Regions from separate parts of the Rhizobium sp. 'Codium 1' genome, predicted to be linked through region 1. Evidence: riboswitches for the same ligand, from Rfam matches in the RefSeq annotation. Region 1 holds a riboswitch; the other holds the start of a gene.
The links. Region 1 has a riboswitch for FMN ahead of ribB (3,4-dihydroxy-2-butanone-4-phosphate synthase). Riboswitches for the same ligand answer to the same signal wherever they lie in the genome.
Positions count from the first base shown of each region.

Region 2: another riboswitch for FMN. It lies ahead of LJE98_RS14485 (DMT family transporter); the one in region 1 lies ahead of ribB (3,4-dihydroxy-2-butanone-4-phosphate synthase).

Region 1 covers NZ_JAJGPW010000006.1:221,607-229,215, forward strand. Annotated here, with positions in the region: gene LJE98_RS15880 (transketolase family protein) at 1-810, shown strand, start outside; gene LJE98_RS15885 (FGGY family carbohydrate kinase) at 816-2,300, shown strand; gene ribB (3,4-dihydroxy-2-butanone-4-phosphate synthase) at 2,341-2,973, opposite strand; FMN riboswitch at 3,086-3,229, opposite strand; gene LJE98_RS15895 (ATP-binding cassette domain-containing protein) at 3,510-4,211, opposite strand; gene LJE98_RS15900 (FtsX-like permease family protein) at 4,221-5,393, opposite strand; gene LJE98_RS15905 (HlyD family efflux transporter periplasmic adaptor subunit) at 5,390-6,604, opposite strand; gene LJE98_RS15910 (hypothetical protein) at 6,810-6,971, shown strand; partial or broken gene LJE98_RS15915 (MBL fold metallo-hydrolase) at 7,114-7,609, shown strand, end outside.
Region 2 covers NZ_JAJGPW010000005.1:188,587-196,195, forward strand. Annotated here, with positions in the region: gene lon (endopeptidase La) at 1-2,381, shown strand, start outside; gene hupB (DNA-binding protein HupB) at 2,588-2,863, shown strand; FMN riboswitch at 3,003-3,155, shown strand; gene LJE98_RS14485 (DMT family transporter) at 3,290-4,195, shown strand; gene LJE98_RS14490 (esterase-like activity of phytase family protein) at 4,340-6,538, shown strand; gene LJE98_RS14495 (aldo/keto reductase) at 6,617-7,603, opposite strand.

The DNA.
Region 1 (7,609 bases):
GCGTTTCCCGAGCGTCTGGTCAACGTCGGTATCGCCGAGCAGAACATGGTCGGCGTCGGCGCCGGGCTTGCCAATGGCGGCAAGATCCCCTTCGTCTCGGCCGCCGCGTGTTTCCTGACCGCTCGCGCCCTGGAGCAGATCAAGGCAGACATCGCCTATGCCCGCTTCAACGTGAAGCTCGTCGGCCAGTCGTCCGGCGTGGCCTATGGCGAGCTTGGCCCCACGCACCACTCGATCGAGGACTTTGCCTGGCTTCGTCCGCTCGACGCCGTCACAGTCATCGTGCCTTCAGACGCCTGGGAAACGGCAGAAGCGGTCAAGTGGGCAGCAGCCCATGAAGGTCCTGTCTATCTGCGCCTGAGCCGCATGCCGGTGCCGGACCTTGACATCAAGAACCGTGTCTTCCGCCCCGGAAAGGCCGAACTTGTTCGAGACGGCAGCGACGTGACCGTAATCGGCTGCGGCACCACCGTGCACCTGGCGCGTCAAGCTGCCGAAAAGCTTCAGGACGAAGGCATTTCGGCCCGCGTCCTCAACATGGCGACCCTCAATCCGCTCGACGAGGAGGCGCTCGCGGCCGCCGCCGGCGAAACCGGTGCGATTGTCACCGTGGAAGAAGCCAATATCCGCGGCGGGCTGGGCGGCGCTGTCGCCGAATACACGGCCGGGCATCAGCCGGTCCCGGTGGAGCGGGTCGGATTTCCCGGTTTTGTCGTCACCGGCTCCGTGGACTTCCTCTTCGAGCATTACGGCATCACAGCCGACGGGATCGCCGCGGCAGCCCGCCGGGCACTCGCGCGCAAGCGGTGAGCACGATGGCGCAAGACAGGCCGCTCATCCTTGCCGTCGACCAGGGCACGACCAACACCAAGGCCGTGCTCATCGATGCCTTGGGCAAGGTCGTTGCAAAGGCCTCGGCACCCCTCGCATCGAACTATCCGCGACCAGGCTGGGCCGAGCAGTCGGCCGATGCCATCTGGATGAGTGTCCAGTCCGTCATGGCCGACATCGTTGCGGGCAACCACGGCTCCATCGCCGGGATCGCCATCAGCAACCAGAGAGAGACGCTTGTTGTCTGGGATTCCGAGACCGGCGAACCGCTCGCACCCGCCATTCTGTGGCAGTGTCGCCGGACTGCGGCCGCCTGCCAGGCTTTCATCGATACCGGACATGATGCGACCGTCGTCGGCCTGACCGGATTGTCGATCAACGCGCTCTTCCCGGCATCGAAGCTCGGCTGGGTGATGGAACACGTGGCTTCGGCGCGGGATCTCACAAAACGCGGACGTCTGCGTGCCGGCACGGTGGACAGCTGGCTCCTGTTCAAGATGACGGGTGGAGCTGTCTTTGCAACCGACCATTCCAATGCCTCGCGGACCATGTTGTTCGACACGGCGAAACTGGAATGGAGCCCTGAACTCTGCACCCTCTTCGACGTTCCGGCCTCGGCGCTCCCGCGGGCCCTGCCCTCGAACAATCGCTTCGGCCATACCGAGGCAGGGACAACTGCGCTGCCAGCAGGCACGCCGATCCTTGCCATGATGGGTGACAGCCACGCGGCTCTCTATGGCCACGGCGTTCGCGCCCCGGGCCTGGTCAAGGCGACCTTCGGCACAGGCTCGTCACTGATGACCCTGACTGACAGGCGTGTGTTGTCCCGGCATGGTCTCTCGAGCACGATCGCCTGGTCGGATGGTTCCGGCGTCGCCTATGCTCTTGAGGGGAATATCACCGTTTCGGCACAGGCCATTGCCTTTGCCGCGACCCTGCTGGGTCTCGATGGCCCGGCCGCCCTATCCGATCTTGCGCAATCCGTCTCCGACAGTGGCAAGGTGGTATTCGTCCCGGCACTCGCCGGTCTGGGTGCGCCGCATTGGACGGACAATGCGACGGGCACGATTTCCGGGATGACCCATGCGACCATGCCGGCCCATGTCGCCCGCGCAACGATGGAGGCAGTCGCCCTTCAGATTGCCGACGTCTTCGAGGCCATGCAGCAGGATGTCGGGCTTGCTCTGTCCGGACTGATGGCGGATGGCGGTGCGTCGACCAATGATTTCCTCATGCAGTTGCAGGCGGACATTCTGGACCGGCCGGTATTGCGCGGCGATCAGCCGGAAGTCGGCGCCATCGGTGCAGCGGCGATGGCCTTCCACTCATTGGGGATCAGCCCCCCAGAGCCTTCTCATGCTCGCCGGTTCGATCCCGGGACCATGCAGGCCGACGCGCGCGCCGACCTGCTGACGCGGTGGCGCGAGGCGATCACACGCGTGAAGTCACCTGTTTCGAACGCCGTTTGAATGTGGCCGAAAGATCAGCTCTTTCGGCCACGGCAAGGCATCAGGCGGCGGCCGCTTCGCCGCCTTTCTGTCCGGCCATATGGAGAGCAAGATCGGCGATCGTGATCAGCGGCAGCTGATGTTTCAGACAGAACTCGCGCAATTCCGGTAGCCGCGACATGGTCCCATCGTCGTTCGCGACCTCACAGATAACGCCTGAGGCCTGAAGGCCTGCGAGCCTTGCAAGATCCACCGCCGCTTCCGTGTGGCCCGGGCGACCGAGCACGCCGTCAGGATGCGCGCGAAGCGGAAAGATGTGACCAGGACGGGCGAAATCCTCGGCCTTCGAAGTCTCGTCCAGCAGCGCGCGAACGGTCGCGGCCCGGTCCGCCGCCGAAATCCCGGTCGTCGTGCCATGGATAAAGTCGACGGACACCGTGAAGGCGGTCTTTAGATATTCCGTGTTGCGCGGCACCATCAGCGGAATGTCCAGCGCATCGAGCCGTTCACCCTCCATCGCAATGCAGATCAGACCGCGGGCATGCTTCATCATGAAGGCAACGGCTTCCGGCGTAATCTTTTCCGAAGCGATGATGATATCGCCTTCGTTCTCGCGATCCTCGTCGTCCACAACGACGATCATGCCGCCCTCAGCGAGCGCCGCGATTGCATCTTCAATTTTCGAGACTGTCATTTCCATGCCTTTCAAGGGTATCCCGCTTTCGCGGCAAAACACGACCCTGCGGTCGCAATTTTCCCTTGGGCGAACAAACGCATGCACCCGGCCTTGCAGACGGGTCAACACACCTTGTCCTCTTCCATCCGGACTATACCGTCGGCTCCGGCATCGCACCGGATCTGCTGCCTTCTGCCGAGGCAGAAGCGCTCGCGGGCTCCCGGCCAAGCCGGATACCGCCGGTGGGGAATTGCACCCCGCCCTGAGAACAGCGAAACCCTACAACCTCAGTTGCGTCCATTTCAAGCCCAGTTTTCAACATGGCTGGCATGACGGCATGAACCGATTCCTGCAGTTGACCCGACACGAACGCATGACCCGCTCTTCTTGAAGGTCAGAACGAGTTCGCCCGCAGGCTCTGGGCCCGTGAGTTCAAGGACAAGGTTGAGAAGCTGGGGTAACCGATCCGGTTCCAGCCTGTCCTCGCGGACGAGGAAGCTTCATGGCCCGGGCTGCAAGGTTCATTGGTTGCGGGTTGCCTGAGTGTCGGAGTCCTAATCTTGTGCTCGATCCTCTGTCTTCACGATACGACCGTCCTCCAGCGTGAGGATGCGGTCAGCGCGATCGAGGATGCGATTGTCGTGGGTAACCAGCAATGTTGTCGTACCCCGGGCCTTACCCATGCGTTTGAGAAGATCGACGACCTCTGCCGCACTGTCTTTGTCCAGCGCGGCAGTGGGCTCGTCTGCCAGCACCAGCGCCGGGCTGGAGACAAGGGCGCGGGCAACGGCGACGCGCTGCTTCTGGCCGCCTGACAGGTTCGCGGGCAGATAGGTGGTACGGTCGGTCAAGCCGACCAGCCCAAGCGCATGCTCAGCCGCGCTCTGCGCCACCCGATCGGCCACTTGACCATGCACCTGCACCCCCATCATGACGTTCTGCACCGCAGTCAGGCTTTCATGCAGATTATGGGCCTGGAATATGAAGCCTAGGCGGCGGCGCAGACTGACAAGCTGCGCCTGCGATGCGCCGTTCAACTCGCTTCCCAGAAGCCGTACAGATCCATCCTGTACGGCTCGAAGACAGCCGACAAGCGTGAGGACAGTCGTCTTGCCAGACCCGGAAGGCCCCATCAGCACGGTGAAGCTGCCGCGTTTCAGCATCAGGTTCACGTCAAACAGCGCCTGTTTGCGGACGTCGCCACTGCCAAACCAATGATTCAATCCGCGCACATCGACAATTGTCTCGCTGTCCATTGCAGCCTCCTAGAAGAGATCGGCAGGGTCGGCGGCGCCAAGCCGACGGGTCGCAATGGCGCCGGACAGGGCGGAAAAGATGATGGTGCCGAGAAAAACGGTCACTGCCATCGAAGGTGTCATTCCCAAGGGCAGGGTCGTGATCTTCCCCATGAACGTCAGGATGGTCGTCCCGACAACAAGTCCTGGAATGAAACCCATGATCCCGAGCACCAGCGCTTCTTCGAAGACGATACCGAGGAAGAAGCGGGGGCCGTAGCCCATGGCCTTGAAGGTTGCGTATTCGCGCAGGTGGTCGGCCACATCGGTGGACAGCACCTGATAGACGATAACGATGCCAACGAGAACGCCGATCAACACGCCGAACCCGAAGATGATACCCGTGGGCCGTTTTGTCTGCTGATAGCGCAGATCCTCCTGCGCTGCCTCTTGATAGCTGCGGATGCGAAGGGACGGGTCGGAAATCAGTGTTTTCAGGCGCGCGATCACGGTCTCTGTCTCAGCGCCGGGGCGCAGGCGCAAAAGAACATGGTCGGGTGCGGAGGAACTGCGCGTCGGGAATAGCGACAGGAATGTCTGATCCGAAACCAGCATATAGCCATCACCACCGAAACCGCCTCCGCCGGCGAATGTGGCATAGGCGGTGACTGTGCGGCCTTGCGTCTCAAAGGAGAGCGGCGTTTGTGGACGGATTGAAGCAGCTTCCTCCTTGGCCAGACCACGGGCGAGCCGATCGAGCAATGCCGCGTTTTGCACCCGCAGGAGATTGAGATCGCCGGCTATATCCCTGGACAGAAACCCGGTCTTGACCGGATCCACACCGAAGGTCGTCAGACTGATATCCTTCTCGCCGCGATCCCAGGGAACATTGGCGATGAACAGACCCATGCCATCGGATACATCCGGATCCCCCATCGCCTGCAGCAACCACTGCCGAGCCACATTGCCCCCGTCGGTCAAGGTGCTCGCATCGCTGGCCGAGATCATGATATCCGCCTGGAAGAAGTCATAGGGTCGCAATGTTGCGGCCCCCATCGAATTCATGATCCCAAGCTGGACGAAGACCAGAACATTGGCAAAGGCCACCCCGGCGAGTGCCGCGGCGAAGCGAGTGCGGCTGTGGGTCAGTTGCAACCAGCCGATGGGCAGCCGCCCGAACAGGCGTTGCAGCAGGTAGCTCATGGAACGGCCCGTACCGTGGTGTCAATGCGGGCGATGACCTCGAGATTGGTGAAGCGTGCAGCAACATCCGAGGAGGCTTTGTCCAGCACCACCAGGACCTGGATGACGCGCGCGTCCTTGTTTTCCGCCGCATCGTCTGAAATCAGGCCCTGCCGCCCCACCGTCAGCCCGATCCGGTCCACCCGGCCTTGCAGCGTGGCGCCAAAGGCCGGGGTTACCAGTTCCACCGGCTGGCCAACCATGACGGCACTGATGCGATCCTGCCAGACCTCGACCTCGGCCATCATCTGATCCGTATCTCCCATATCCATGATTCCGTCGGTGGGAGGTCGCTGTCCGGGCGTAACATGAATGTCGAGGATCGTTCCGGTGATGGGCGCCACCACCTCGGCGCGTGCAAGATCGAGACGAGCACGGGCCAATTCAGATTGGGCTGCATCGACATTGCGTCGCGCGACGATCACATCGGGCTGTTCGTCCAGCGTGACTGAAGCATAGCGCGTCAGCGTTGCCTCTGCGCGGACAACGGAAAGTCTCGCGTCTTCCGCCGCAGCCCGGGCCGCATCGAGGGCCGCCTGTGTGCTGACGGCGTTCGAAGCAAGCGCCTCCGTTCGTGCCAGGGCCGATGCAGCTTCTGCCGCCGTAGATACGGCTTGATCGAGTGCGGTTTGTGCTTCGTTGCGGCTTGCCTCGACCGCCGCCCGCGTCTGGATGAGGTTTGCTTCGCGCACGGCGAGGTTTGCCTCTGCGGTGAGCACGGCACCGGCAAGCGCCGTGTGATTGTCGAGCCTCGCCAGCAAGGCGCCTTTCTCCGCCCGGTCGCCCACGGAAACGAGAATCTCCGCAATGCGCGCATCGCCGGCCCCATAAGGTGCCGCGACAACCGAAACGTCGCCGCGGGGCATGACTCGCGCCAATCCCACCACATCCGAGGGCAACAAGGTTTCTGCCATCTTGGGCGGCAACTCGATGTCAGGCGGCAGCGCAATCGGCGCATCCGAGCCACCGCCGGGTTGAAGCCCTGTCAGCGCGTAAAACTTCTGCAACCCTGTCGGTTGGAAATACATTCCCAGCACCGCACCTGAGAACATGAAAACGGGGACCAGCAGCACGAGCAGGTACCGCTTGCGAAACCAGTTGCGCTGCCGAGGTGTTTTTGGCTCCGACAGTTTCAGATTGATCGGGAGGCTTTTCTCATCAGTCGCTGACATTGCAGTTCACTCGTTCCTGTCGATCTTTGAATGCGAGGTTGACCCTTCGTCCCGGTCCTACCAACTGGCAAGGATGCCTCGGCGGCAACCAAGCTGCAACAGATTACATATCACAGAACATATATGTTATTGTTTGTTACAGTGCATTCGTGAGCCTGACCAGACTCCAAGCGGATGTCCCGAAGTTCTTCGCCTCGTCAGAGCCTTGCAGACGAGCCTGACGAATGGCGTCGCGACGCCGGAGGCCTGGCAACCCGGCGAGAAAGTCATTGTCGGCTCGCCGAAGACGATGGCTGAAGTGGAGAATCGGCTAACCGAAGGCCTGGAGACCACGGACTGGTACTTCACCGTCAAGGACCTTGCCTGAGCATGCCTTGGCAATCCGGCACCAAAACGGTGACGGCAGCAGATCAACCTTCGTGCCTCTTCTGGGTGCGAAGGCCGATCCTTGAAGCCGGCGCCAAAACTGAAAATCACCGATATTGACGAAGGAACTCAAGATGACTGCCAGACCAGATGTGAAAGGCTTTTTCGACCAACGCACATTCAGCATCCAATATGTCGTCAGCGATCCAGCGACAGGGAAATGTGCGATCATCGATCCGGTGCTGGACTACGATGAAAAGTCGGGCGCAACCGCGACCCGAAATGCCGATGCGATCCTGGATTATATCAAGGAAAAGCGGCTCAGCGTCGAATGGATCCTCGACACCCACCCCCATGCAGACCATTTTTCCGCCGCTCGCTATCTGAAAGAGAAGACCGGAGCGCAGACCGCCATCGGCGCGCGTGTGGTCGAGGTACAGGAGCTCTGGAAGGAGATTTATAACTGGCCAGACCTGCCAACCGATGGCTCGCAGTGGGACAGGCTGTTCGAGGCCGGCGAGACCTTCTCGGTGGGCGACATCAAGGCCCGCGTCCTCTTCTCACCCGGCCACACGCTGGCTTCGATCACCTACGTGATCGGCGACGCCGCCTTTGTGCACGATACCTTGTTCATGCCGG
Region 2 (7,609 bases), on a different contig from region 1:
ATCCGGTGCTTCCTCTGCGCGACATCGTGGTGTTTCCTCACATGATCGTCCCGCTGTTCGTCGGCCGTGAAAAATCCATCCGCGCTCTGGAAGAGGTGATGGGTTCCGACAAGCAGATCATGCTGGCCACGCAAATCAATGCGAGTGATGACGATCCCACGCCCGACGCGATTTACGAAGTCGGCACCGTCGCCAATGTGCTCCAGCTCCTGAAGCTGCCCGACGGCACCGTGAAGGTGCTGATCGAGGGACGCGCACGTGCGAAGGTCGAGGCCTACACGGCCCGCGAGGACTATTACGAGGCCAAGGCCATCATCCTTGCCGAACCGGCAGAAGATGCCGTGGAAATCGAGGCGCTGTCCCGCTCGGTGGTTTCCGAATTCGAAAACTACGTCAAGCTGAACAAGAAGATCTCCCCCGAGGTCGTCGGTGCCGCGAGCCAGATCGAGGACTACTCGAAGCTGGCCGACACGGTCGCTTCGCATCTCTCCATCAAGATCACCGAAAAGCAGGAAATGCTGGAAACGGTGAGCGTCAAGACGCGTCTGGAAAAGGCGCTCGGCTTCATGGAAGGCGAGATCTCCGTCTTGCAGGTCGAGAAGCGCATCCGCTCGCGCGTCAAGCGCCAGATGGAAAAGACCCAGCGCGAATACTACCTCAACGAACAGATGAAGGCGATCCAGAAGGAACTCGGCGACGGCGAAGACGGCCGTGACGAGATGGCCGAACTGGAAGAGCGCATCGCCAAGACCAAGCTTTCCAAGGAAGCCAAGGAAAAGGCCGATGCGGAGCTGAAGAAGCTGCGCCACATGAGCCCGATGTCGGCGGAAGCCACCGTCGTGCGCAACTACCTCGACTGGCTGCTCGGTCTGCCCTGGAGCAAGAAGTCCAAGGTCAAGATCGACCTCAACGCGGCCGAGAAGACCCTCGACGAGGACCATTTCGGTCTAGACAAGGTCAAGGAACGCATCGTTGAATATCTCGCCGTTCAGGCGCGCGCGACGAAGCTCAAGGGCCCCATCCTCTGCCTCGTCGGTCCTCCGGGCGTCGGCAAGACCTCGCTCGCCAAGTCGATCGCCAAGGCGACCGGCCGCGAATACGTGCGCATGGCCCTCGGTGGCGTCCGTGACGAAGCGGAGATCCGTGGTCACCGCCGCACCTATATTGGTTCGATGCCCGGCAAGATCGTGCAGTCGATGAAGAAGGCCAAGAAGTCCAACCCGCTCTTCCTGCTCGACGAAATCGACAAGATGGGCATGGACTTCCGTGGCGACCCGTCGTCGGCCCTGCTCGAGGTGCTGGATCCGGAACAGAACTCGACATTCATGGACCACTATCTCGAAGTGGAATACGACCTGTCGAATGTCATGTTCGTCACGACTGCCAATACGCTGAACATCCCGGGTCCCCTCATGGACCGCATGGAGATCATCCGCATTGCCGGTTACACCGAGGATGAAAAGCTCGAAATCGCCAAGCGGCACCTGTTGCCCAAGGCGATCAAGGAACACGCCCTGCGCCCGGAAGAATTCTCCGTGGCGGATTCGGCGATCATGGCGATCATCCAGCAGTACACCCGCGAAGCCGGTGTGCGCTCCTTCGAACGCGAACTGATGAAGCTCGCCCGCAAGGCCGTGACCGAAATCATCAAGGGCAAGGTGACCTCGGTTGCCGTGACCGGTGCGAACATCAACGAATATCTGGGCGTTCCGCGCTTCCGCCACGGCGAAGCCGAGGGCGAAGACCAGGTCGGCGTTGTCACGGGTCTGGCCTGGACGGAAGTGGGCGGCGAATTGCTGACCATCGAAGGCGTCATGATGCCCGGCAAGGGCCGCATGACGGTCACCGGCAACCTGAAGGAAGTGATGAAGGAATCGATTTCGGCAGCGGCATCCTATGTCCGTTCGCGCGCCGTCGATTTCGGTGTCGAACCGCCGCGTTTCGACAAGTCCGACATCCACGTTCACGTTCCGGAAGGGGCGACCCCGAAGGATGGTCCGTCCGCAGGTGTTGCCATGGCAACGGCGATCGTCTCGATCATGACCGGCATCCCGGTCAACAAGGACGTCGCCATGACGGGTGAAATCACCCTGCGCGGTCGTGTCCTGCCGATCGGTGGCCTGAAGGAAAAGCTGCTCGCAGCCCTTCGCGGTGGCATCAAGAAAGTTCTCATTCCGGAAGAGAACGCCAAGGATCTGGCGGACATTCCGGACAATGTGAAGAACAACATGGAGATCGTTCCGGTGTCGCGCATGGGCGAGGTTATCAGGCACGCCCTGGTCCGTGTCCCCGAGCCGATCGAGTGGGATGGAACCGTTGATACGCCGGCGATCGGCGTGGTCGATGGCACCGATGAAACCGGTGCAACCATCGCTCACTGAGGCAAATCTGCCATAAGTGAGCCACAAAGCTCCAAAACCGACAAAAAGGCTGGCATTTATGCCAGCCTTTTTTGTGAAATGCCGCGTGAAAGGCTTGTTTTCCGGGGCTTTCAGGTGCTTTTGAGTTGCGAAGGGCAGAAGCTTTCGTATTCTCCGCCCGACTTAATCATTTGAGTCGTTTCATACCAATCAGAAAGGGTGGAAACATGAACAAGAACGAACTCGTATCCGCGGTCGCCGAGAAGGCTGGCCTCACCAAGGCTGACGCTGCCTCTGCCGTTGATGCCGTTTTTGAAACGGTCCAGGCTGAACTGAAGAACGGCGGCGACATTCGTCTCGCTGGCTTCGGCGCCTTCACCGTTGGCCGTCGCGAAGCCTCCAAGGGCCGCAACCCGTCCACCGGCGCTGAAGTCGACATCCCGGCTCGCAACGTTCCGAAGTTCACGGCCGGCAAGGGCCTGAAGGACGCTGTCAACAGCTGATCCGTCGTGACCGTCGCACCCTTCGGTGCCGATGGTCAGCTGACATACTGGTGAGCCCGGCTTAGTGCCGGGCTTTCTTTTTGCCCTTCTTGCGCTGCAGCGAGACCTGTCTTATCTGTGAGGCGCCGGTTGTACCGGCATTCGTTCTCAGGGCGGGGTGAAACTCCCCACCGGCGGTAACGGGGAAACCCGAAGCCCGCGAGCGCCTGCCTTTCATTCGCGAAAGGCAGGGTCAGCAGATCCGGTGCAAACCCGGAGCCGACGGTTAAAGTCCGGATGAAAGAGAATGAGGTCAGGCCACGCCCCTGTTCCGCTCGCTGCGGATCGCGGAGGCGTTGCTGCGCAGATCCGTGCCCGTCCGGGTGCGCTTTTCGTCGTCCTCATCTGTCCTGGTTTGTGTTGGTCCTTTGGAAAAGGAAAAATGACATGAATCAGAGCTCCGTTTCGCTCTTGCGCTCCCGGGCCGTCCTCGGCGCCGGTTTCATGGTTCTGGCGGGCGTCGCCTTCGCCGCTCTCAACGTCGTCACGCAATGGCTTGCCATGACGCTCGGTTTCCCGCCGGCCTCAACAGCCTTCTGGCAATATGGCTTTGCCCTCGTCCTCTCTCTCCCCTTGCTCTTCCGGCTCGGTCTGCGTGCCATGAAGACCGACTATCCGGTGCGCCACATCCTGCGGGTCCTGCTGGCCGCCTTCGGCGTGCAGGCCTGGGTCACGGGCCTCGCCACCGTCCCGATCTGGCAGGCCATCGCTCTCGTCATGACCTCGCCCTTCTTCATCATCATCGGCGCACGCCTCTTTCTCGGCGAGACCGTCGGCCGCGACCGCTGGCTTGCGACGCTGACGGGCTTCGTCGGCGCGATGATCATCCTCCAGCCCTGGTCGGACAGCTTCACCCTGGCCGCCCTCCTGCCGGTCTTTTCGGCCCTGCTCTGGGGCGGTTCCTCTTTGATCATGAAGAACCTTACGCATTACGAGGCACCGGAAACGGTCACGGTCTGGCTGCTGGTTCTGCTGACGCCGATCAATGCCGGGCTCGCAGTGGCCGGTGGCTTCGCTGTGCCGGAAGGCCTCACCCTCTGGCTGTTGCTCGCCGCCGGTCTGCTGACGGCCTTTGGGCAATATCTGCTGACACTCGCCTACAATGCCGCTGACGCGGCCTATGTTCAGCCGTTTGACGACCTGAAGCTCCCGCTCAACGTCTTTGCCGGTTGGCTGGTCTTCGGCTATGCGCCGAGCGGCTATCTCTGGTTGGGCGCATTGCTGATCCTCGGGGCTTCACTCTTCCTGATGTTGCGCGAGGCCGGCAAGGAAGCATCGCCGGCGTCCCAATGACAGGTCTCGAGAACAGCAACCTATAGGAACAGCTTATCGGGATATCCGGCAGGAAACGTCGGACGACCGCCAATCTGTCATCCGACTGTCACCCGACTGCCCCAGAAACCTCTTGTTCCATTTCTGGATACTGGAGGTTTCCCGATGACCCATGGTCTCTCCCGCGTCGCCCTGACGGCGGCGCTTTTTGCATCCGTGGCCCTGCCGGCCGCTGCCGAACAGGTTTTCAACCGCATTGCCGCCTTCCCGGTCGCCGCCAATTTGCCGGCCGACAAGGACAAGTTGACCACCACCTCTGCCGAGATCATCACCGCCTCGGAAGACGGCAACACACTGATCTACTCCGACAGCCCGCTCGGTGGCATCGGCTTCATCGACATCACGGACGCCAGGGCACCGAAGGCTGCGGGCGCTGTGATGATGGACGGCGAGCCGACTTCCGTGGCTGTCGCTGGCGGCAAGGTACTCGTCGGGGTCAACACCTCCGAGAACTTTACCAGCCCGTCCGGCAAGCTCGCCATCGTGGACATTGCCTCGAAGGCTGTCGATTCCACCTGCGATATCGGCGGTCAGCCGGATTCGGTCGCCGTGGCCAAGGACGGCTCGTTCGTCGCCATCGCCATCGAAAACGAGCGTGACGAAGACCTGAACGATGGCGCCCTGCCGCAGATGCCGGCCGGTGACCTCGTCATCCTGTCGCTCAACGATGGCGTTGCTGATTGCGGCTCGATGAAGCGCGTCACGTTGACCGGTCTCGCCGAGATTGCACCTGAGGATCCGGAGCCGGAATTCGTCGCGATCAACAGCCTCGGCGAAATCGCCGTGACGCTGCAGGAAAACAACCACATTGCCATCGTCGACGGCAAGACCGGTGACGTGAAGGCCCATTTTTCTGCCGGTACGGTCGACCTTGAAGGTATCGACACCAAGTCGGATGGAGCACTCAAGTTCACCGGTACAAGGGAAGGCGTTCCGCGCGAGCCTGATGCCGTGAAGTGGCTCGACGACAACCGTCTGGTTATTGCCAATGAAGGCGACTGGAACGGTGGCTCGCGCAGTTTCACCATCTTCGACAAGACCGGCAAGGTTGCCTATGAGTCCGGTCCGTCGCTGGAAATGGCCATCGCCCAGATCGGTCACTTTCCCGACAAGCGTGCCAAGTCCAAGGGCGTCGAGCCGGAAGGCATGGAAGTCGCAACCTTCGGCGATCACAACTACTTCTTCGTTCTGTCCGAGCGTTCCTCGATCGCCGCGGTCTACAAGGACACCGGCGCCGAGCCGGAACTGACACAGCTTCTGCCGTCCGGTGTATCGCCGGAAGGCGCCGTTGCCATTCCGTCGCGCAACCTGCTGGTCACCGCCAACGAGGTCGACCTCGGCGAAGACGGCGGCCCGCGCTCGCATGTCATGCTCTATGAACTGGCTGAAGGCACGCCTGCCTATCCAATGCTGAAGTCGGCCATGGTCGATGGTGCACCGATCGGCTGGGGCGCTCTGTCTGGCCTCGTCGGCGATGCCGAAAAGGCAGGCACGCTCTATGCGGTCAATGACAGTTTCTACGCGATGCAGCCGACCATCTACACGATCGACGCAACGCAGAAGCCGGCCGTCATCACCTCGGCTCTGCCGGTCACCCGCGGCGGCGCCGCTGCCCAGAAGCTCGATCTCGAAGGTATCGCGCTGGACGGCAAGGGCGGCTTCTGGCTGGCCTCGGAAGGCGATGCTGCCAAGCTCGTCGGCCATGGCCTCTACAATGTCGATGCCAAGGGTGAGATCAAGGCCGAGATCGGCCTTCCAGTTGAACTGCTCGCAGGCCAGACCCGCTTCGGCCTCGAAGGTGTCACCAGTGTCGGCACCGGTGACGACATGACCCTCTGGATGGCAGTTCAGCGCGAATGGGGTGACGACGAGAAGGGCTCGGTGAAGCTCCTCTCCTACAACCCCAAGTCCAAGGAATGGGGCGCCGTTCGCTATCCGCTGGAAAAGGCCGCTGAAGGCTGGGTCGGCCTGTCGGAAATCACCGCCCATGGCGACTATGTCTATATCGTCGAGCGCGACAACCAGATCGGCGACAACGCCAAGCTCAAGAAGCTTTTCCGAGTTGCCGTCGCCGATTTGAAGCCCGCCAAGCTCGGCGAGCAGCTTCCGACGGTCACCAAGGAAGAAGTCCACGACTTCATTCCGGACCTGAAGGCCGCCACCAATGGCTACGTGGTCGACAAGCTCGAAGGCTTTGCCTTCGACGCCTCGGGCAAGGCCTTTGCGGTCACCGACAACGACGGTGTGGACGATTCGTCCGGCGAAACGCTGTTCTGGGAAGTGAACCTGCAGGGCACGAACTGATCGACGAATCGACGTTTTGATAAAAGAGAGGCCGGGTGATCGCTCACCCGGCCTCGTCCTTTTGAGAGCGCCCGCCTGCTACCAGCGGTGGTGCACATGCGGCGCGATCAGGCGTTCATAGACCTCGCGCGATGCAGCCATGAGATCGGCAGAGAGGGCTGCCAGATCGGACGCTGCCGCATTCGCTTTGGCCTGCTCGCCATTGCGGGCGCCGGGGATGACGACCGTGACGGCCTCATGCATCAGGATCCAGCGCAGCGCAAACTGCGCCATCGAGGCACCTGATGGTACCAGCTTGCGGACTTCCTCGACCGCCGCGAGACCTGTCTCGAAAGGCACACCCGCAAAGGTCTCACCAACGTCAAAGGCCTCGCCATTGCGGTTGAAATTGCGGTGGTCTTCAGCAGCAAACTGTGTGCTCGCGGTGATCTTGCCCGAAAGCAGCCCGCTTGCCAGCGGCACGCGCGCGATGACGGCGACGTTGCGGCGCTTGGCTTCCTGGAAGAACAGGCTGGCGGCACGCTGGCGGAACATGTTGAAGATGATCTGCACCGAAGCCACACCCGGATATTCGATCGCCTTGAGCGCTTCCTCGACCTTTTCCACCGAGACACCGTAGTGCTTGATCTTGCCGGCCTTGCGGATCTCTTCGAGCCCCTCGAACATGTCCTGTCGATAATAGACTTCGGTCGGTGGGCAGTGCAGCTGCACGAGATCGAGACTGTCGATTTCCAGATTCTTCAGCGAGCGGTCGATGAACGCCTCGATATTGGCCTTGGTGTAACCGTCAGCCACATGCGGGTTCAGCCGGCGACCGGCCTTGGACGCCACCATCGGCCGCTCGCCGCCGCGTGCCTTCAGCACCTCGGCGATGATCTTTTCCGACCGGCCGTCGCCATAGACGTCGGCCGTATCGATGAAGGTCATGCCGGCATCGAGGGCCGCATTGAGCGCTGCCCGGCCGTCGGCCTCGGAAACCTCGCCCCAGGACCCACCGATCTGCCATGCGCCGAAGCCGATATCGCTGACCGTGAATTCCGTCCGGCCAAATTTATGTTCTCGCATCGTGAT